Indioceanicola profundi: one gene and its partner. The main gene of each other region encodes a partner of the protein of the gene in region 2 in a complex. Links are inferred from orthologs where the notes say so. Each region holds a gene or a part of one and is shown on either strand. Other genes may lie near its edges.

The links.
Region 1: the proteins of DOL89_RS05835 (region 2) and sdhA are in contact, whole or in part, in a crystal structure (PDB 6C12), measured with the Escherichia coli proteins. The link is inferred for Indioceanicola profundi from one-to-one orthologs.

What each region holds. Positions count from the first base shown.
Region 1 is NZ_CP030126.1:120,858-135,038, reverse strand. Bases 506-3,501 are described here. They hold sdhA (succinate dehydrogenase flavoprotein subunit), read left to right. Parts: upstream 506-1,106; coding sequence 1,107-2,897; downstream 2,898-3,501. Other genes in these bases: DOL89_RS00640 (succinate dehydrogenase iron-sulfur subunit), read left to right, coding at 2,922-3,501; sdhD (succinate dehydrogenase, hydrophobic membrane anchor protein), read left to right, coding at 699-1,097; sdhC (succinate dehydrogenase, cytochrome b556 subunit), read left to right, coding at 506-681. In the rest of the region: more of sdhC, read left to right, coding at 280-505; more of DOL89_RS00640, read left to right, coding at 3,502-3,704; DOL89_RS00635 (L,D-transpeptidase family protein), read right to left, coding at 3,774-4,307; DOL89_RS00630 (hypothetical protein), read right to left, coding at 4,414-4,788; DOL89_RS00625 (SDR family oxidoreductase), read right to left, coding at 4,968-5,765; DOL89_RS00620 (TM2 domain-containing protein), read left to right, coding at 5,874-6,182; DOL89_RS00615 (septation protein A), read right to left, coding at 6,201-6,788; DOL89_RS00610 (PRC-barrel domain-containing protein), read right to left, coding at 6,852-7,592; DOL89_RS00605 (DUF1194 domain-containing protein), read left to right, coding at 7,878-8,669; DOL89_RS00600 (response regulator), read left to right, coding at 9,069-9,908; DOL89_RS00595 (N-acetylmuramoyl-L-alanine amidase family protein), read left to right, coding at 10,203-10,964; DOL89_RS00590 (BON domain-containing protein), read left to right, coding at 11,092-11,688; DOL89_RS00585 (hypothetical protein), read left to right, coding at 11,675-13,078; DOL89_RS00580 (MmcB family DNA repair protein), read right to left, coding at 13,079-13,606; DOL89_RS00575 (hypothetical protein), read right to left, coding at 13,677-13,979. UniProt on the Escherichia coli protein: Two distinct, membrane-bound, FAD-containing enzymes are responsible for the catalysis of fumarate and succinate interconversion; the fumarate reductase is used in anaerobic growth, and the succinate dehydrogenase is used in aerobic growth.
Region 2 is NZ_CP030126.1:1,229,247-1,235,883, reverse strand. What follows is about bases 696-3,583. They hold DOL89_RS05835 (FAD assembly factor SdhE), read right to left. Parts: upstream 2,334-3,583; coding sequence 2,058-2,333; downstream 696-2,057. Other genes in these bases: recG (ATP-dependent DNA helicase RecG), read left to right, coding at 2,419-3,583; xth (exodeoxyribonuclease III), read left to right, coding at 1,266-2,042; erpA (iron-sulfur cluster insertion protein ErpA), read left to right, coding at 796-1,182. In the rest of the region: dgt (dGTP triphosphohydrolase), read right to left, coding at 1-692; more of recG, read left to right, coding at 3,584-4,503; DOL89_RS05825 (DUF502 domain-containing protein), read right to left, coding at 4,500-5,228; DOL89_RS05820 (Crp/Fnr family transcriptional regulator), read left to right, coding at 5,524-6,222; flagellar motor switch protein FliN, read right to left, coding at 6,402-6,637. UniProt on the Escherichia coli protein: An FAD assembly protein, which accelerates covalent attachment of the cofactor into other proteins.

The DNA of each region.
Region 1 (14,181 bases), 1.1 Mb from region 2 along the record:
GAAAAATTTCGCCCCGACGAAGCCTCCGGAATGCTGTTGCAACGCAATATCCATTCGTATCAGGCACTTGCCCCGGAAAGCATCTACCCCTCTGTTGCACCGGCAAAGATTGACGGACCGGCCTTAGCGGCGTAATTCACTCACCCGAGATTCACGTCGAACCGCCTGCCTGCGGAGCCGGCCGCCTGCATACCGTCTTTTCCATGTAGTGCCCGCCCGGGCGCTACAGGACGGCCCCGGGGCGGACGCGCCCCTGGAACGATCGAGGAAGTGCTAGCCATGTCCGACACCCAGACGGCCAAGAGGCAACGGCCGCTCTCGCCGCATCTTCAGGTTTACCGCCTGCCTTTGCCCGCGATCGCCTCCATCACCCACCGCATCACCGGGGTCGGCCTGACCGTCGGCACGCTGGTGCTGGCCTGGTGGCTGATCGCCGCTGCGGCCGGGCCGGACGCCTACGAGACCGTTTCGGCCTTCCTGGGCTCCCCCATTGGCTGGCTGCTGCTGGCCGGCTGGGTCTGGGCGCTGTGGTACCACACGCTGAACGGCGTCCGGCACCTGTTCTGGGATGCCGGCAAGGGGCTTGAGCTGCAGGCCGTCTACCAGGGCGGCTATGTCGTCTGGGGCGGGTCGGTGGCGCTGACCGTCATCACCATCATCGCCGCCATCGTGGCCGCCTGAGCGCAGGAGAAACAGCGATGACCACCGATACTCCGCACTCCTACCGCTCCGACCTGGGCCGTGTGCGCGGCCTCGGCTCCGCCAAGTCGGGCGCGCACCACTGGCTGAGCTACCGCCTGCTGTCCCTGGCCTATGTGCCGCTGGTGATCTGGTTCGTCTTCTCCGTGATCGGGCTGATGGACGAAGGCTATCCGGGCATGGTCGAATTCCTGCGCAGCCCGGTGAACGCCGTGCTGATGCTGCTGACCATCGGCGTGACATTCCACCACGCCGCGTACGGTATGCAGGAGGTCTTTGAGGACTATATTCACGGCAAGCTGGGAAAGACCGCCGCGGTTGCGGGGACCAAGGGCCTGGCCCTTGTGCTGGCGCTGGCCAGCGCCTTTGCCGTTCTGAAGATTGCACTGGGGGCGTGAGGAAGAGCCATGGGCACGGCGTACCAGATCCAGGACCATTACTATGATGTCGTCGTCGTCGGAGCCGGCGGCGCCGGCCTCCGCGCCACCTTCGGCATGGCCGAGAAGGGGCTGAAGACGGCCTGCATCACCAAGGTCTTCCCCACCCGCAGCCACACCGTGGCCGCCCAGGGCGGCATCTCCGCGGCACTCGGCAACATGGGCGAGGATGACTGGCGCTACCACATGTACGACACCGTGAAGGGGTCGGACTGGCTGGGCGACCAGGACGCCATCGAGTACATGTGCCGCGAGGCCATCCCAGCCATCATCGAGCTGGAGCATTACGGCGTGCCCTTCAGCCGCACGGCGGAAGGCAAGATCTACCAGCGCGCCTTCGGCGGCATGACCGCCCAGTACGGCAAGACCCAGGCCTACCGCACCTGCGCCGCGGCCGACCGTACCGGCCACGCCATCCTGCACACGCTGTACCAGCAGTCCCTGAAGCATCAGGCGGAGTTCTTCATCGAGTACTTCGCCCTGGACCTCATCATGGATGAGGACGGGGTCTGCCGCGGCGTGCTGGCCTGGAACCTGGATGACGGCACCATCCACCGCTTCCGCGCCCACCAGACGGTGCTGGCGACCGGCGGTTACGGCCGCGCCTACTTCTCCTGCACCTCCGCCCATACCTCCACCGGCGACGGCGGCGGCATGGTGCTGCGCGCAGGATTGCCGATGCAGGACATGGAGTTCGTCCAGTTCCACCCCACCGGCATCTACGGCGCTGGCTGCCTGATCACCGAGGGCGTGCGCGGCGAAGGCGGGTACCTGACCAACAGCGAGGGTGAGCGCTTCATGGAGCGCTATGCCCCGTCGGCGAAGGACCTGGCGTCCCGCGACGTGGTCAGCCGCTCCATGACCATCGAAATCCGGGAAGGCCGCGGCGTCGGTCCCAACAAGGACCACATCCACCTGCATCTGGAGCATCTGGACCCCAGCATCATCCATGAGCGCCTGCCCGGCATCGCGGAGACCGCGAAGGTCTTCGCCGGCGTGGACGTGACCAAGGAGCCGATCCCGGTGCTGCCGACCGTGCACTACAACATGGGCGGCATCCCGACGAACTATAAGGGCGAGGTGGTCTGCCCGACCGCCGAGGACCCGGACCGCGTCGTGCCCGGCCTGATGGCCATCGGCGAGGCGGCCTGCGTCTCCGTCCACGGCGCCAACCGCCTCGGCTCCAACTCCCTGCTCGACCTCGTGGTGTTCGGCCGCGCCGCCGCCATCCGCGCCGCCGAGATCGTGGAGAAGGGTGCGGCCCACAAGAGCCTGCCGGCCGACAACGCCGACAAGGCGCTGGAGCGGCTGGACAAGACCCGCCATGCCAAGGGCGACATCCGTGTCGCGCATCTGCGGCTCGAGATGCAGAAGGTCATGCAGAACAACTGCGCGGTCTTCCGCACCGGCGAGGTGATGCGGGAGGGCGCGCAGCTCATGGAGCAGGTCTGGGCCCAGCGCCCGCGCCTCCAGCTCGCCGACCGCTCCATGATGTGGAACAGCGACCTCGTGGAGGCGCTGGAGCTGGACAACCTGATGTACCAGGCCGTCGCCACCATCAACTCCGCCGTCAACCGCAAAGAATCCCGCGGCGCCCACGCCCGCGAGGACTTCACGGAGCGCGACGACGAGAACTGGATGAAGCACTCCACCGTCTGGGTGGACGATGCCGGCAAGGTCACCCTGGGCGACCGCCCCGTCCACCTCTACACCTTGACCAACGAGGTCCAGGTGTTCCCGCCGAAGAAGCGGGTGTATTGAGAACGCGCCGGGAGAATATTCAAAATGGCTGAGTTCACGCTTCCTGCCAATTCCAAGGTCAAGCCCGGCAACACCGTTCGGTCCGCCGCCGCGGAGGCCAAGCGGACCCGCCGGTTCCGCATCTACCGGTACGATCCCGACACGGGCGAGAATCCGCGCGAAGACATCTTCGAGATCGACCTCGACAAGTGCGGGCCGATGGTTCTGGACGCGCTGATCCACATCAAGAACGATGTGGACGCCACCCTGACCTTCCGCCGCTCCTGCCGCGAGGGCATCTGCGGCTCCTGCGCCATGAACATCGATGGCCGCAATACCCTGGCCTGCCTGAAGCCGATCGACGAGGTGAAGGGCGACGTCAAGATCTACCCGCTGCCGCACCAGCCGGTGGTGAAGGACCTCGTCCCCGACCTGTCCCGGAATTACGCCCAGCTCGCCAGCGTGAAGCCGTGGCTGCAGACCCAGACCCCTGCCCCGTCGCGCGAGCGGCTGCAGAGCCCGGAGGAGCGGGAGAAGCTGAACGGCCTCTATGAGTGCATCCTCTGCTTCTGCTGCACCACCTCCTGCCCCAGCTACTGGTGGAACGGCGACCGGTATCTCGGCCCGGCGGTCCTGCTCCAGGCCTATCGTTTCATCGCGGACAGCCGTGACGAGATGCAGGGGGAGCGGCTGGACATGCTGGAGGACCCGTTCCGCCTGTACCGCTGCCACACCATCATGAACTGCACCCAGACCTGCCCGAAGGGCCTGAACCCCGCCAAGGCGATCTCGGAGATCAAGAAGCTGATGGTGGATCGCGCGGGCTGAGGCTCGGGTATATCCATCTGGTAAGAACCCCGCCCGGCTCGCCGGGCGGGGTTTTCCATGTCCGGCCGGTCAGGCCCTGATTTCAACCGGCGTGAAATCCGGCACCAAGCGCCAGATCTCCTCCATCTCATGGTTCTGGACCGCGACGCAACCGTCGGTCCAGTCGCCCCAGCGCTTCACATAGGGCTTGCCCGCAACCCGGTTGGGCTGGCCGTGGATCATGATCAGGCCGCCGGGATTGACGCCCCGCGCCGCGGCCGCCTCCCTGTCCGCCTGGGACGGGTAGGAGATGTTCAGCGACAGGTGGAAGGCGCTTTCCGGGTTGCGCCAAGCGATGTGGTAGTGGCCTTCCGGCGTGCGGCCGTCGCCCTCGCGCTCCTTATGGCCGATAGGATTGCGGCCCAGCGCCACCCTGTACTCTTTGACGATCAGATGATCCTGCATGAGGCGCAGCAGCCGGCGCTTCTTCAGGATCAGCACCCGGTTGATCCCCGCCTCCGCAGCACCTGAGGACCGGGCGGCCTCCGCCGCCGGGATCGGGGAGAGCAGGGCGACGGCGGACACGCCCATCGCGCCTGCCAGGAACTGTCGTCTCGTCCGCACCGCCACCGTCTTGCCGCTCCGCCGCCTGAATACCTGGTCAGGCTAGCAGAGCGACAATGACTGCTTCCGTGTAAAAAAAGGGTGGCGCTGCCCCGGCCAGTCCCCTTCAGTTCAGCGTGGTCACGCCGGTGAGCGCCCCGTCGGTCACGGTGCAACGGATGGTCCGCCGCTCCACATCCGCCCGGCCGCGCTCCGGCACCAGCGTGAAGGACTGGACCACCATCTGGCTGTTGCTGCTGGTGGACAGTTCCGGCAGATCGTAGTTGATCTTGTAATCCTCGTGGTAGGAGCGCCACACCTCCCGCCGGCAGAGATCGGTGGCGGAGCGCGGGCGGTATTCCGAGCTGTCCCCCCCACCGTCATGGACGGAAATACAGCCGCTGAGCGCCAGCAGGCCGACAGCGGAGGTCAGGGTCAGAACGCGGGCGGCCGACCGGCGGCCCGCCCGGGCCGGCTCGGCGGAATGGTTGACGGAGCGCATGGCTCTCCCTTTCAAGATCGGTCGTCGGTCGGCCTGCGCCACGGCGTGCGGGTCAGGCCGGGACGGGCGGCATGCCGGGGCGGCTGGCATTCTGCCCGTCCGGCATGGATGAAATATCGGGGAAGGCCGCACACGCAAGCAGCGAAACCAAGGCGTTACAATCGGCAGCCTGTAGCCGGTTACCGCACCTTGGCGCTGGCGATGAACTTGGCAAAGCGGCCGGGGAAGAAGCGCTTCAGGAACAGGCCGAACCGCTCCTTCGGACCACCGACATAGATTTCCAGCGCATCCGTTTCGATACCGGAAAGAATGCGGCGGGCGGCCTCATCCGGGTCCATGCCCTGAGCCTGGGCCTGATCCATGGCGCCGAGCGCGCTGCCATCGCCGGTCAGCGCGTTGACGGAGACCTGGGTGCGGATGAAGCCCGGCATGACAAGCTGCACCTTGACTCCAGTGCCGGCGATCTCCGCCCTGAGCGCCTCCATGAAGCCATGGACGGCGTGCTTGGACGCGGCATAGGCACTGCGGTAGGGCGTGCCGAACTTGCCGACAACCGATGTGACGCTGACGATCCGACCGGAGCCTTGCCGGACCAGATGCGGCAAAAGGGCCTTGGTCACCGCCACGGTCCCGAAGTAGTTCACCTGCATCAGCCGCTGGTCCACGGCAATCCCGGTCTCCATCGCCAGGGAGCGCTGGCTGATACCGGCATTGTTGACCACCATGTCGATGCGCCCGAACGCCTCCAGCGCCTGACTGACCTTGTCGGGAATCGAGTCCAGCTCGGCCACGTCCATGGGCACCAGCGCCAGCGGGGCGTTGTGGCCGCCGCATTCGTTGCGCACCCGCTCCAACTCCTCCACCCGGCGGGCGGAGAGGATCAGCTTGGCTCCCTGCCCGGCCAGCGCCTTCGCCAGCGCCTCCCCGATCCCGCTGGAAGCACCCGTGACCCAGACGACCTGGTCCTTGAACTTCATCGCGATCCCTCGACGGTAGTTACATGCAGAACGGGAACGTGGCTTGATTATATCCTGAGTTTAGGAAACGACATTGTTCCGCAAGCACAACCTGGGAGGATAGTTCCAATGACCGACCGTCCAGCGTCATACGATGACCTTCCCATGATGCAGTATGCCTCGAACAAGAAGTCGATCGGCGTCGCCTATCTTCTCTGGCTCTTCCTGGGCGGGATCGGAGCGCACCGCTTCTACCTGGGTTCCGTCGGGCTGGGCCTGTTTCAGCTCGCGCTCTGCATCATCGGCGTGCTGACCTCCGTCATCGGCATCGGATTTCTGTTTCTTAGTCCCCTGTGCATCTGGGTGCTTGTCGACGCCTTCCTGATTCCTGGCATGACGCGTGATCACAACAATCGCCTGATCGCGCAGCTACGCTGATCCAAGCAGGCGAGGAGCCTATTTCGGCTCCTCGCCTGCCGTTGCTGGAGACCCTGTCGCAGGGTCGTTCGTCTGAATCTGATGCCGCATGATGACGGGCACCTGGAAGGCGCTGAACAGCAGGGTCAGCGGCATGATGCCGAACACTTTGAAGTTCACCCAGACGTCCGTGCTGAAGCTCCGCCAGACCACCTCGTTCAGGATGGCCAGCAGCACGAAGAACCAAGCCCAGCGCACGGTCAGGATGCGCCAGCCGGCATCATCCATCTCCATAACCGTGCCCATCACGATCTTCATCAGGTTGCGCTTCATCGCCAGCCCGGTGAACAGGGCCGCGGCGAACAGAAGGTTCACCGCCGTCGGCTTGATCTTGATGAACAGCTCGTCATCCAGCCAGAGCGTCAGCCCGCCGAACAGCAGCACGAAGAAGCAGCCCACCAGCGGCATGACCGGCAACCGCCGCTCCAGCTGCCAGGACATGGCCAGCGCCAGCGTGGTGGCGACCATGAAGGCCCCCGTGCCGGTCATCAGGCCGTAGAGATTGTTGGTGACGAAGAAGACGGCCAGAGGGCCGGCTTCCAGTGCGAGGCGTAGGATCGGGCTCATGCCACAGCATGTAGCGCGCCCGCTGCTGCAGCGCCAGAGGCATCGATCCTGCGTCCGGGAGCTTCACCAGTACGGCCGCTGCCCGTGCCATTCATAGACCGCCCGCTCCTGCTCCCGCCCCAGACTCCTGGTCGGATCATAGGCCGGGGCATTGGCGATCTTGTCTGCGTCGGCAGCGACGTGAATCCGCGCCTCCGGCCAGTCCAATCCCCGCACCCATTCCGGCGCGACCAGCACCAGACGGCTGGTTATCGCGCTGCCGACATCGGCCACCAGCCATCTGACCTGCCAGACGGCCGTGTCCAGCAGCAGGGTGCTTGCGCGGCCGATATCCCTGCGGCCCGCCTGCACCGTGTAGCCCGACACCTCCCGCGCGCTACGCAGGTGCGGGTCGCCTTCCGGCTGGCCGAGGGATGCCGGATCGACAGCGCCGCCGACCACGTCAAGCATGGGATCGCCTGGAAGGCCCACCGCTCCGCCGGCCGTCCAATAGGGCGTCCAGCCGTAATAGCGGTAGATCGCGTCCTCCTGCTGGCGGCCCACCGGCTTGTCGGTATCAATGGACGGGCTCTGCTTCACCTGCTCCTGGGTCAGGCGTACCGGGATGGTGCGGGTGGAACCGTCCGGCTCCCCCAACGCCTGCGGACCGATCAGGACACGGCGCCCGAAGATCCAGCCGGTATCCACCACCAGATAGCGGACATGCCAGCTGTCATCCTCGAACAGCACGTCATGCACATGCCCCAGATCGCCGTCGGTGGCATGCAGCCTGAAACCCTTCAGCTCGTCGAAATTCCACAGCATGGGCCATCTCCCCGTATGTCCCGGATGGAGCGGGGCCGGCTTTCCCCCCCTTTCGGGAACCCCGGCCCGGCGTGCCGGGTTCCGCCGGCCGGGTGGCTCCCCGGCGGATGGGCGGTCCGGCCCTTGCACGCAGCACTCCGGGCCTCATGCTGGCGGCGAAGGGGGTGACGGCACCCCGATGGCGTAGCCCGGGCTGGCTCCCCTGCGGGGTTGCCCCGCTGTAACGTCTGGGGCACGCTGAACGGGATGCAGGCCGGACACGGACGCCCGGCGGTAGGAGCGGGAATGGAAGCAGCGGCGAGGTTTCGGGCGGCGTGGCAGGGATTCGGACGGGCCATCCGCCTTGCGGTCTGTATCACCGCCGCGATGTCCGCTCCGGCCCTGGGCCAGGGCGCCGGCGATCTTCCGGTGGATCTTGAGCTGGTGCTGCTGGTGGACGTGTCCGGCAGCGTGGATGCGCAGGAGGCGGAGTTGCAGCGCAAGGGCTACGCCAACGCGCTGAGCAGCCCGCAGGTGGTCGAGGCCATCCAGTCCGGCCCCATGGGCCGCATCGCCGTCACTTATGTGGAATGGGCCGACGACGGCTATCAGAACCAGGTGGTGGGGTGGAGCGTGGTGCAGGACGCGAACAGCGCCCGCGCCTTTGCCGGGCGGCTGGCGGAAGCGCCCATCGGCACCGCCTTCTGGACCAGCATCGGCGCGGCGATCGATTTCGCCACCGCCCTGTTCCCGGGCAACGGTTTCGAAGGCTCCCGTCAGGTAATCGACATTTCGGGCGACGGCTATTCCAACCGCGGCCGACCGCCGGCGGAGGCCCGCGACGCGGCGGTCGCTGCGGGAATCACCATCAACGCCCTGCCCATCCTGAACAGCCGCCCGAATCCCTGGGGCGGTCTGCCGCCGCTGGATCTGGACCGCTATTTCCAGGACCAGGTCATCGGCGGCCCCGGCGCCTTCATCCTGGTGGCGGAGGATTTCTCCACCTTCGGGCAGGCCATCCTGTCCAAACTGGTGCGCGAAATCGCCGCACTGCCGGCGTCGACCGACATGCGGAATCAGGCGGCGGCCCTGCCCTGACCGCCTTTCGAACCTCTTTCCCTCCGCCTGGACAGAAAAAGAGCCGCTGCCGACGCGCGGCAGGCGGCTCCAGTTTCTGGCGGTTCAGGGAGGCAACGCACCAGTGTCCGGCCCAACAGGGTGAGTCGGATGCGGTTCCCACGTAAATTTTTTCCGTTCGTTTCAAGAAGGGCTGCGTCGTCGGCGTCGATAGATGGTTCACGGCGGATTCCCAGGGGTAATAACGTGAGATTCGGTCCGAATGGTCAACTCGGAGGGATCACCCCTCCTGTGGAATGGCATCGCGGCGAAATCTGTCCACAATGAAGGTCGCCGCGCTGTTGGTGGCGCCCGAGGGTTTCGGCCACGACGGACGCGGCATCGCGCCATCGTTCCGGCCGAATTAAGAAGGACACTGTTATGGACGCCAACGCCGAGCAGTTGCTGGCCCATCTGCCGTATCTGCGCCGCTATGCCCGCGCTTTGACCGGAGACGGGGAAGCCGGCGACGCTCTGGTCGGGCGCGCCGTGGAGGCGGCCCTGGCTGCCCCCGGAGACGCCGGGCTGGGCGGGAACAGCCGGCTGCCGCTCTACGCCCTGCTGAACCGGCTGTTCGATGAGAGCGGCCGGACCTTCCAGATCGAGGAGGTCGGGCATCCCATCAAGGCGGCCCTGTCCCTCCTGCCCGAGACGCAGCGCCGCCTGTACCTGCTGGTCAATCTGGAGGCCCTGCCGGTCGCCGAGGCCGGCTCCGTCCTGGAGCTGAGCCGGGAAGAGGCGCGCACCCGGATGACGGAGGCGCAGGAGGCCGTGCGGGAGGCGTTGATCGCCAGCATCATGATCGTCGAGGACGACGCCATCATCGCCTATGACCTGGCCGAGACGGTGCGCGGCATGGGCCACAAGGTGTGCGGCACCGCCGCAACCATGGACGCCGCCCTGTCCACCGCCAAGGCCTGCCGCCCCACGCTCGCCCTCATGGACCTCCGCCTCGCCCACGGGGACAGCGGCATCACCACCGCCCAGATGCTGCGCCGGACGTCGGAGCTGCCGATCATCTTCGTCACCGCCTTCGCCGACGAGCTTCAGCGCCGCGGGCTGGAGCATCTGGGGCCGATCATCCGCAAGCCCTTCACCCGGGAGGAGATCGAGCGGGCCATCACCCAGGCGGTCTTTGCCCCGAGCGCCGAAGCTCGAATTCCGGCCCTGGCCGCCCTTGCCCAGCGCAAGGAGCGCGACGGCATGCAGAGCGCCCGCTGACGCCGGCCGGGGCCTGTCCGCAGGCTCCTCCGCCATAGTCGCGGGACGTGGAACGGGATGGGTACGGAGCGCGCGCCCGCCCCGTTCCGCGCTGCTGCGGGCACCGCCGTGCCCGGCCAGCAACACTGCGCTCCGGACCGCACACCGTGCACAGGTTTCTGTTGCGGAAGCTGTGCGCATGACTAGAACATACGCCGCGGAGAGAGGAGCCGGCCGTCGCCGGTTTCCCGCGCGGGTTGATCCATGGATCGCAGGTCTTTTCTTCGCATTGCCTCGGGATTGCCGGTCATCGGATTGACCGGCTGGCCAGCGGGACCGGCATCCGCGCAATCCGTCGCCGCGTCCGGCGCGCCTGCCCGCAAGCCCGGCCCGCCGCGCCTGATCGTCATCGATCCGGGCCATGGCGGCCGCGATCCCGGCGCCATCGGCGCGCGGGGGACGCTGGAAAAGGACATCACGCTCGACATCGCCAGGCAGATGGCCCAGGCCATCTCCCGCCAGACCGGGACAGCCGCCGTGCTGACCCGGGACACGGACGAGTTCCTGGATCTGAAGGAACGGGTGGAGCGCGCACGGGCGGCACGGGCAGAGCTGTTCATCTCCATCCATGCCGACAGTGCGCCTGACCCGCGGGCGCGCGGCCTGTCCGCCTATACGCTGTCGGAGAAGGCGACGGACGCCTTCGCCGCCGCCATCGCGAAGCAGGAGAACCTGGCCGATGCGCTGGGGGTGGATACCAGCGACATGGACGCGGCGCTGCAGAATATCCTGGCCGACCTGACTGCGGAACGGGTGAAGCGCGCCTCCCTGCTGGCCAAGCAGACCCTGGTGTCCGGGGCGGGCAAGGAACTTCGGCTGCTGGACAACCCCATGCGCTCCGCCAACTTCGCCGTGCTGAAAGCGCCGGACGTTCCGTCCGTGCTGGTGGAGACCGGTTTTCTCAGCAATGCCGAGGACGAGAAGATCCTGCGGGATGCGGGCGCCCGCCGCCGCATTGCGACGGTTCTGGCGCGGGAACTGGCGTCCGTGATCCGAACGGCGCCCTTCACCGCCTGACCGGCCGGAGGACGCGCCTCCCTGGAATAACAGGGTGGATGGGTCGGAAAATGACCACATTGAAAGTGCAATCTGGAAGAGTGTCGGGGCTGCGCCGAGCCGCGCGGCCGGCTTGAGGGGATGGACGATGGCGCGCATGCAAGCAGTGGCGAAGACCAACAAATCCATGGGACGGTTGCCGTCCCATGGCATCCGCGCCCTGGCATCCGGACTGATGCTGCTCGGCCTTGCGGCCTGCGCCAGCCTGCCCCCTGGCGGCGGCACGGCCGTCGGAGCCTCTGAAGCTCCCGCGATTCCCGACTCCAAAATCCGGGAAGGAATACTGGCGCGCTGGAGCGTCGAAAAGCTGGACGGCCGCCTGGACGCCACGGTGGAGCGCGGCCGCGCCCTGCTGACGGGCCGCGCCCGCAATGCCGATGAGCGGGTGGACGCCGTTCGGCTCGCTTGGCAGGCGGACGGGGTGCTGGAGATCATCAATGAAATCCAGATCGATGACGCGTCCGGCATCACCGACCGCGCCACCGACACCTGGATCGCCACGCAGATCCGCACCAAGCTGCTGACGGACCCGGAGATCACCTCCGGGAACTTCAGCATCGATGTGGTGAACCAGACCGTCTACCTGCTGGGCAAGGCGCGCTCGCAGCAGGAACTGGACCGGGTCGTCGCGCATGCGCGCAATGTGGCGCGCGTTCGGCGGGTGGTCAGCCATGTCAGGATCTGACGGCAGTCGGACCATCGCCGTTTCCACGCGGTTCCTGTCGGCCGGCGCGGTGCGTCTGCTGTGCGTCACGGCCGCCCTGCTGCTTCTGTCCGGCTGGACGCCCCCTGCCCGTGCCCAGACCAGCAGCGCGGTGGCGGAGGCGAACCGGCAGTTCGTGGCCGCCATGCAGGCCATCCGGGAGGCCGATCGCTCCTACGACCCCGCCACCCAGTCCAAGCACCTGATGGAGGCGGACAGGCTGCTGACCGACATCGTCACCCGCCTGCCGGAAAGCCCGCTGGCGGTGCAGCTCATCACCAACCAGTTCATCGGCGACTTCGACTATGTCGGTTTCAAAGCCCGGGTCAGGGGACTGGCCTGCGCTAGGCCGGAAAGCACGGAATGCCTGCTGCACCGCATCTCCAGCCTGATGAGCCCGCTGGAGGACCCGGTGGTGGCGCCGCGCTGGGACTGGCTGTCCCTGGCCGTGGCCTATCACCAGTTCGGCAACAAGGAGCCGGTGCCCGGCATCATCTCCCCCTTCCTGGAAGCCCTGCGCCAGGGCACCGCCCAGGCCGCCGTGAGCAGCGGAGCCAGCAGCCAGGATCTGTTCCTGGGTCGCGCCCTGGCCCTGACCGGCGAGGTCGATCTGGCGCTGGAGATCACCCGCGGCATCGATGACTGCGCCACCCGCATCTATAACCTGACCGATGTGGCCGAAATCCTGGTCTGGAACGGCAAGAAGGAACAGGCGATGCAGCTGGCGGAGGAGGCGTCGGATTATGCCCGGTCCCGCTCCTGCTCCTGGGAACTCGGGCTGGTGGCCCAGTCCCTTCTGAAGGTCGGCAACGAGGCCCGCGCCCGCACCCTGTTCCTGAACACGGTGCAGGAGCAGTTCAGCCGCTTCAAGGATGAGCGCGGCGCCTGCTGCCCGCCGGAGCTGGCCGTGGCGGCCGGCGATCTGGGCGATCCCAATCTGGCGCTCGGCCTGCTGCGCACGGTCCAGGATGAAAGCCCGTGGACCGTGCCGCAGGTGCTGGGCAAGCTGGCGGCGCGCGGCGAGTTCCAACTCACCGGCGCCTATGCCGACCAGGTCGGCGACGCCGAGCTGCGCGCGGAAACCTATGTGGAGCTGGTGGCCGGGGCGCTGGCGGCGGGCAACCGCAGGGAGGCGGAGGGCTTCGCCGCCCGGATCGAGACCATGCTGGCCAAGCGGCGCGACCCTTTGGTCATGGTCCAGAAGGCGCGGGCCGAAAAGCTGCTCTACGACGATCAGCGCTGGCGCCAGACCTTCGTGGCGGCGCTGGGCGAGGCGGAAAGCTCAAACCTGGGGCTGGAGCGACGCGACGTCTCCGTCCCCTTCCTGGCGGCGCTGGTGGAGATCGAGACCGGCAAGCCGATGCTGCAGTGATTACATTCCCCGTCCGGGATCTTCCAGCCGGTGCAGTCGGGCGCAGGCCGTCAGGGTGGCGCGCAGAGTGACGGCCTTCCGGCGGGCCGGGGCCAGCTTGGCGCAGGCTGTTCCCTCCCGCAGCACCTCCGCCCCGAAACCGTCGGCCACCATCAGCCCCACCTCCTCCGGGATCAGCTCCTGCGGGAAGTCGGGGTCCACGGCGAAGTAGAAGCGGTCGCAGAACTCCAGATAGTCCTGCCATTTGTGATCCGACAGGAAGTCGGCCGGGCAGCTCTTCACCTCGACGATGGTGATCTCCCCCGATTCCGACAGGCCGAAGATGTCGGCCCGCCGGCCATTGGCCAGACTGAATTCCAGCAGCGTGCGAACGGCACGGTCGGCCAGCGCCCGGCGCACGCCGCGCGTGATGCGCGCCGCCGCTTCGGACGCGAACCAGGGCTCCGCCCCGGCGGGGGCGGAGCGGTGGATTGAGGAGTATCGCTGGCCGTCATGACGTGCTGCCGACTCGGGGAAACCGATCAGCACGTATCATGAACAAAGCCACGGGCCTTGCCAACCCGCCACAGGCAGGGCCGGCCTGCGCCCAATCCGCGCGTCAGCCCCGGACGGTCAGGACGGAGCAGCCGCCGATCCGGGCCGGGACGACGCGAACGGCCAGTCCGGCGGATTGCAGCAACCCCTCCACCGCCAGCACCACGGAGGTGGGGCGGGTCAGGGTGACATTCGGCTCCCGATGACCCAGGCGGCGGCAGCGCGCAAGCGCCTCCTGGATCTGGGCCGCCAGCTTGTCGGCGCCATAGGAGGCGGCGATGCCGGTGGCCGGTGCATCAACGGGAGACGGGACGCCGTAAGGCGTGGTGGTGTGGGTAGAGGCGACGGTCATTGCGGCTGCCGTCATGCCGGGTTCCGGATTCTGGGCTCCGGTCGCCACCGCGGGAAACATGCAAGGTCCCTGGGTTCGAATTCACCAGCGAGCGTCAACCCCTGGCGAGAATAGATATTGCGCTCGAAAACGGCATTTGCACGGCGACATTTTCCAGCAATTCCGGATGGCTGGTGCGCAACTTTGTCATTGCTGCGATTATGGAAATAAAGCCGGG
Region 2 (6,637 bases):
GGCCCGCGCGGAACCAGCCCCACCTCCTCCGCCATCTCCGAGAACAGCTCGCGTTCCGAACCCAGGAAGCCGTATTTCCGGTCGTGCGGCCGCTGGGCGTCCGGCCTGTCCGGTGCGCTCCAGGGATATTTGCTGTAGGTGCCCAGGGTGGCGGCCGTGAGTTGCAACCCGCCCTCCCCGCGCCAGCCCTGCAGGCGGGTCAGCACCCGGTATCCCTGGGCGTTGCCCTCGAACGTCCGCAGCTCGTTCCGCTGCTGCAGGGGGAGCTTCGCCAGGATTTCCGCACCGGTGCCGCTGTCCCTGAACCAGTCCGAAATCACATCCTCGCCCGTATGGGCGAAGCAGGGCGTGCCGAGGTCATGGGCCAGCGCCGCCGCGGATACCACATGCCCGATGTCGAAGGGCGTCGCCGGGACCTTGTCCTCGCCATAGATCCGGATGATCTGTGCGCCGGCCCAGGTGCCGAGCGAGCGCCCCACCCGGGCCGCCTCCATGGAATGGGTCAGGCGGGACCGCACATAGTCGGAGCCACCGATGCCATGCACCTGCTGCTTGTCCGACAGGCGCCTGAAGCTGGTCGAGAATGTGATGCGGTCGATATCGATCTCGAACGCGCTGCGATACGGCAGTTCGGGCGCCTGTTCCGCCTTACGCAGGCGCTTGCGGGACAGCAGACGCGACCACTCCATCATGGCTCTCTCCCTCGGGCTTTGACGGACCCGCACTGGCCGCTTACATACACGGGGTGGCTTTGTCCATAGCTGAACGAATTGTGAAGATGCGAGGTTCCTGCCCATGGCGACGACGGCAACCGACCACGGCACCCCCGGCGGCCCCAATGGCGGCCTCGGCGGTCGCGCCGTGACCCTGACCGACAGCGCTGCCCGCCGCATTCAGAAGCTGGCTGAGATGGAGGGAAATCCGGAGCTGATGCTGCGCCTTTCCGTCTCGGGCGGCGGCTGTTCCGGTTTCCAGTACGGCTTCTCCTTCGACGCCACGGCGAACGAGGACGACCATTTGTTCGAGCATGCCGGCTCGAAGGTCGTGGTGGACGACGTGTCCCTCGACCTGCTGTCCGGGGCCGAGGTGGATTTCGTCGAGGATCTGATGGGCGCCTATTTCAAGATCAACAACCCGAACGCCAGCAGCTCCTGCGGCTGCGGCTCATCCTTCGCGGTTTGAGTTAGCCGTCCACAGCCTTCCATGCCGTCGTCCCGCGCGACGGCAGGATTTCCCCGCCTTTCTTCCTCAAGGAAATCGTTTCCGTGCGTATCGCCACCTGGAACGTGAACTCCGTGAAAGCCCGCTTGCCCAACGTGCTGGCATGGCTCGACAAGGCCGGCCCCGATGTCGTCTGCCTTCAGGAGATCAAGTGCGAGACGGGGAATTTCCCGGCCAAGGACTTCGAAGCCATGGGCTACGAGGTCCATGCCGTCGGACAGAAGAGCTATAATGGCGTGGCCCTGCTGTCCAAGCTGCCGGTCACGGACCTGCTGACCCGCCTGCCGGGAGAGCCGGAGGATGAGCAGGCCCGCTATGTGGAAGGCACGGTCGCGGGCGTGCGCATCGCCAGCTTGTACCTGCCCAACGGCAATCCGGTGGGGTCGGAGAAGTATCCCTATAAGCTGCGCTGGATGGACCGGCTGAAGGACCATGCGCAATCCCTGCTGAAGCAGGAAATTCCCTTCGTTCTGGGCGGTGACTACAACGTCATTCCAGAGGGGCGGGACTGTTACGATCCTGCTGCCTGGTCGGAAGATGCGCTGTTCCGGCGGGAGACGCGGGCCAAGTTCAGGGAGATCGTGAATCTCGGCCTGACGGAGGCGTTCAGGGCCCTGCACCCCACCGCCGAACACGCCTACAGCTTCTGGGATTATCAGGCCGGCGCTTGGCCGCGCGATCTGGGCATTCGCATCGACCACTTCCTGCTCTCACCCCAGGCGGCGGATCGTCTCGTCGCCTGCGATATCGACCGGGAGCCGCGCGGACAGGAAAAGGCGTCGGACCACACGCCGGTCGTCGTGGAACTTACCGACGCCTGAGATCTACCCGGCGGTCTAGCCCGCGTAGCGGTGCGCCGCCAGCAGGTCGAAAACGTCGCTGCGCACATCCTCCGGCGCCTGCTCCGCCCCCGTGATCCAGTTGTAGAGGTCGGGGTCTGACAGCTCCAGCAGGGACTCGTACCGGGCCACCTGCTCATCCGTGAAACCGGCCATGTGCCGGTCGGCGAAGCTGCCCATCAGCAGGTCCATCTCCTTCGTACCCCGGTGCCAGCTCCTGAAGATCAGGCGCTTGCGGCGCGGGTCGAGCACGGTCTCGGGATCGGCGGTCATGGGCTTCTTTTCCATGGGTGAAGGAACAGATGTGGTACGATATAGAACCAGTCACGTTCCCTGTCAGCTTGCCTGTGAGCGGCCCTTGCGCCCTGAAATCCTCTTTCCCCTCTTCGCCCCCATCTCCTCCCTGCCCGGCCTCGGCCCCCGGCTCGGCAAACTGGCGGAGCGGCTGGCCGGCCCGCATGTGGTTGACCTGCTCTGGCACAAGCCGAGCGGCCTGATCGACCGCATGGCCGTGGGCAGCATCGCGGAGGCGCCGGACGGCCGCGTGGTCACCCTGACCGTCCGGGTGGACGGGCACGCCCCGCCGGTCCAGGCCAACCGGCCATACCGGATCCGCTGCACCGACCATACCGGCATGATGGATCTGGTCTTCTTCCATGTGAAGGGCGACTGGCTGGGCAAGAAGCTGCCGGTCGGGCAGAAGATCACCGTGTCCGGCAAGGCGGAGCGGTTCAACGGCCAGCTCCAGATCGTGCACCCGGACTATTACGGCCCGGCGGAGGATTCCCCGCCCCTGGCCAAGGTGGAGCCTACCTATCCGCTGACCGGCGGCCTGAACCCGAAGCCCTTGCGCACGGCGATCCAGGCCGCCCTGGCCCGTGCGCCGGACATGCCGGAATGGCAGGATGCGGCATGGCTGAAGCGGCAGGGCTGGCCGGAGTGGAAGTCGGCCCTGACCACCCTGCACTGCCCGGAGACGGAGCGGGACATCGATCCCAACGGCCCCGCCCGCGCCCGGCTGGCCTTCGACGAGCTGCTGGCGAATCAGCTCGCCCTTGCCCTGGTCCGCTGGCATCAGCGGCGTCTGTCGGGCCGGGAGGTCACGGGCGACGGGCGGCTGCGGGCGAAGGTCGCGGCCGCCCTGCCCTATACGCTGACAGGCGCGCAGCAGCGCTCCCTGGCCGACATCTATGCCGACATGGGGCAGCCGGTGCGGATGCTCCGCCTGCTCCAGGGCGATGTCGGCAGCGGCAAGACCGTTGTGGCGCTGATGGCCATGCTGAACGCGGTGGAGACCGGGGCGCAGGCCGCACTGATGGCCCCGACGGAAATCCTGGCGCGGCAGCATGCCGACAGCCTGGCCCCGCTGGCCGATGCCGCCGGCGTGCGCCTCGCCATCCTGACCGGCCGCGACAAGGGCAAGGCGCGGCAGGCGGTGCTGGACCGGCTGCTGAGCGGGGAGATCGATATCCTGGTCGGCACCCATGCCATCTTCCAGGAGGACGTGGCGTTCCGCGATCTGGCCCTGGCCGTGATCGACGAGCAGCACAAGTTCGGCGTCCACCAGCGGCTCCAGCTCGCCGCCAAGGGGCGCGGGGTGGACACGCTGGTGATGACCGCCACGCCGATTCCCCGCACCCTGACGCTGACCGCCTATGGCGACATGGATGTCTCCCGCCTGGATGAGAAGCCGCCGGGGCGCCAGCCGGTGAAGACGCTGGTGATGCCGGCCGCGGAGAAGCTGGACGAGGTGGTGCACAGCCTGCCCCGCGCCATCCGGAACGGCCAGCGCATCTACTGGGTCTGCCCGCTGGTGGAGGAGTCGGAGACGGTGGATCTCGCCGCCGCCACCTTCCGCCATGCCACGCTGCGCGAGTTCCTGGGCGACCGCGTCGGGCTGGTCCACGGAAAGATGAAGGGGGCGGAGAAGGACGCCGTCATGGCAGCCTTCGCGGAGGGCCAACTCGACGTGCTGGTCGCCACCACGGTGATCGAGGTCGGGGTGAACGTTCCCGAGGCCACCATCATGGTGATCGAGCATGCCGAACGCTTCGGCCTCGCCCAGCTCCACCAGCTCCGCGGGCGTGTGGGGCGCGGCACCGGGGCCAGCACCTGTCTGCTGCTCTATGAGCGTCCTCTGGGGGAGACCGCCCGCGCCCGGCTGGAGACCATGCGGGACACGGAGGACGGCTTCATCATCGCGGAAAAGGATTTGGAGCTGCGGGGTGCGGGCGAAGTGCTGGGCACCCGCCAGTCCGGCCTGCCGGAGTTCCGGCTGGCCGATGTCACCGTGCATGGGGAGCTGTTGGCCGCCGCCCGCGACGATGCCCAGCTCATCATCGACCGCGACCCGGAACTGGAGAAGCCGCGCGGTCAGGCGCTGCGCGTGCTGCTGTACCTGTTCGAGCGGGATGCGGCGGTGAAGTATCTGCGGTCGGGCTAATCCCCCGCTTGTTCCCGTTCCCGCACGGGAACGGGATGCTCCACCACAGGTACGCCGCCGGCGGAAGGGTCGATCGGCGGCACGATCTTCTTGCCCCGCACATCCTCCGGCCGCCGGTCGGGCGGCGTGACGATGCCGCCGGAGACCACCATCTTGATCCCGTCCTCCACCGTCATGGTCAGCGGGATCAGTTCGGACCTCGGCAGGATCAGCAGGAAACCCGAGGTGGGGTTGGGCGTGGTCGGCAGGAAGACATTGACCACCTCATCCGCCGTGATGTCCTGCACCTCCCCTTCGGTCGTACCGGTGATGAAGCCGATGGCCCAGATGCCCTTGCGGGGATACTCGACCAGCACCACCTCGCGGAATGCCTGGGACTGGTTGGCCAGCACGGTCTCGAATATCTGCTTCAGGGCGTTGTAGACGCTGCGGATGACCGGCATGCGGTTGACCAGCCCCTCGCCCAGCCGCACCATGAACCGGCCCATGAAGCCGGCCGTGAACATCCCGACCAGGATCAGGAAGATCAGCACCACCAGCAGCCCCACGCCGGGGACGGTGAAGGGCAGGTAGGTTTCCGGATTGTACCTGGCCGGAATGAGGCCGTTCACAAGCCCGTCGATGGCCCCGATGAACAGCCAGGCGAGGTAGAGCGTGATGGAAATCGGCGCCGTCACCAGGATGCCGGCGAACAGGTAGGCTCGCAGCCGGCCGGCCAGGGTCATGCCGTAGCGGCCCTTCTGCGTCTCGGCGCTTTTGTCTGAACCGGGATTGTCTCGGGACGAAGGCTTCAAGGACAGACTCTCCGGATTAACCTGGCAGGCGGTTCGTTTGCATGTAGGGACGCCGCCACATCCCCGCAATCCAGGGTGCGTCAGCAGCGGTGCCGGTGCAAGGGCGCCCCGTGCCGGTGCGCGCGCCTGCCGCATGGCCCAAATCTCGGGTGCGTGCGTCGCAGGCGGTTTCCATCCGGGATCAAGGGATGTATCCTCCGCTCTCCGAACCAGCCGGATTCCGCCCGTGAGCGAACTCCATCCCGCCAGCCTCGACCGCATCGACCTGCTGCAGGCCCTCTCCCCTGCGGAGCGGGCGAATCTCGCGCGGCAATGCAGTTGGCGGCACTTCCACCCGCATGAGCAGATCATCGATCGCTCGTCGGAAAGCCGCGATGTCTGCCTGATCGTGGAAGGACGGGTGCGGGTGGTGAATTACTCGCTCTCGGGCCGGGAGATCACCTTCGACGATATCGACGCCGGCGGCTGGCTGGGCGAGTTGTCGGCCATCGACAACGAGCCGCGCTCGGCCAGCATCGTGGCGCTGACGGAAACCATGGTCGCCTTCATGTCGCCCCGGCTGTTCCAGGAAACGGTGACGAGCCACCCGGACGTGGCCTGGCTGGTGATGCGGCGACTGGCCCGGATCATCCGCCAGTCCACCGGCCGCATCATGGATCTCAGCACGCTGGGTGCGAACAACCGCGTCCATGCGGAAATCCTGCGCCTCGCCAAGGCCGGCAAGCGGATCGGGAACACGGCGGAGATCGTCCCCATTCCCATCCATTCCGACATCGCCAGCCGGGTCAGCACCACCCGCGAAACGGTGGCGCGGGTGTTCAGCGATCTCGCCCGCGACGAGCTGGTGGAACGACGCGGGAACGCGCTCGTGGTGCTGGATTTCGAGCGGCTGGAGGAAATGGTGGAGGATGTGCGCGGCGACTGAATGCAAAAAAGTGTGTGCCGGTGGCAACACTCATTTGACCCTTTTCATCGCCATGGCGAGCGCCTATATATGAGGTGCTTGACCGTGACGTTTTCGCCACGGTTAAGGCTTCAACCTCCTTATGAGGCTCCCTTCATCTTAGCCGGCTGCTTGCAGCCGGCTTTCTTTTTGCCCGCAGCTCAGCCGTTGGTGCGGGAGAATTCGCGGAACGTGACGGCGATCTTGTCCTCGACGATGGTCACCTCGCCCCGTCCCACCATGCGGCCGGAAACGATGATGTCGGAGAGATCGTCGATCTTCCGGTCCAGTTCCACGATGGCGCCGCGGCCCAGTTTCAGCAGGTCGCGCACGCGGATCGTCGAGGTGCCCAGCACTACGCTGACCTCCACATCCGTGTCATAGACCGCGGACAGGT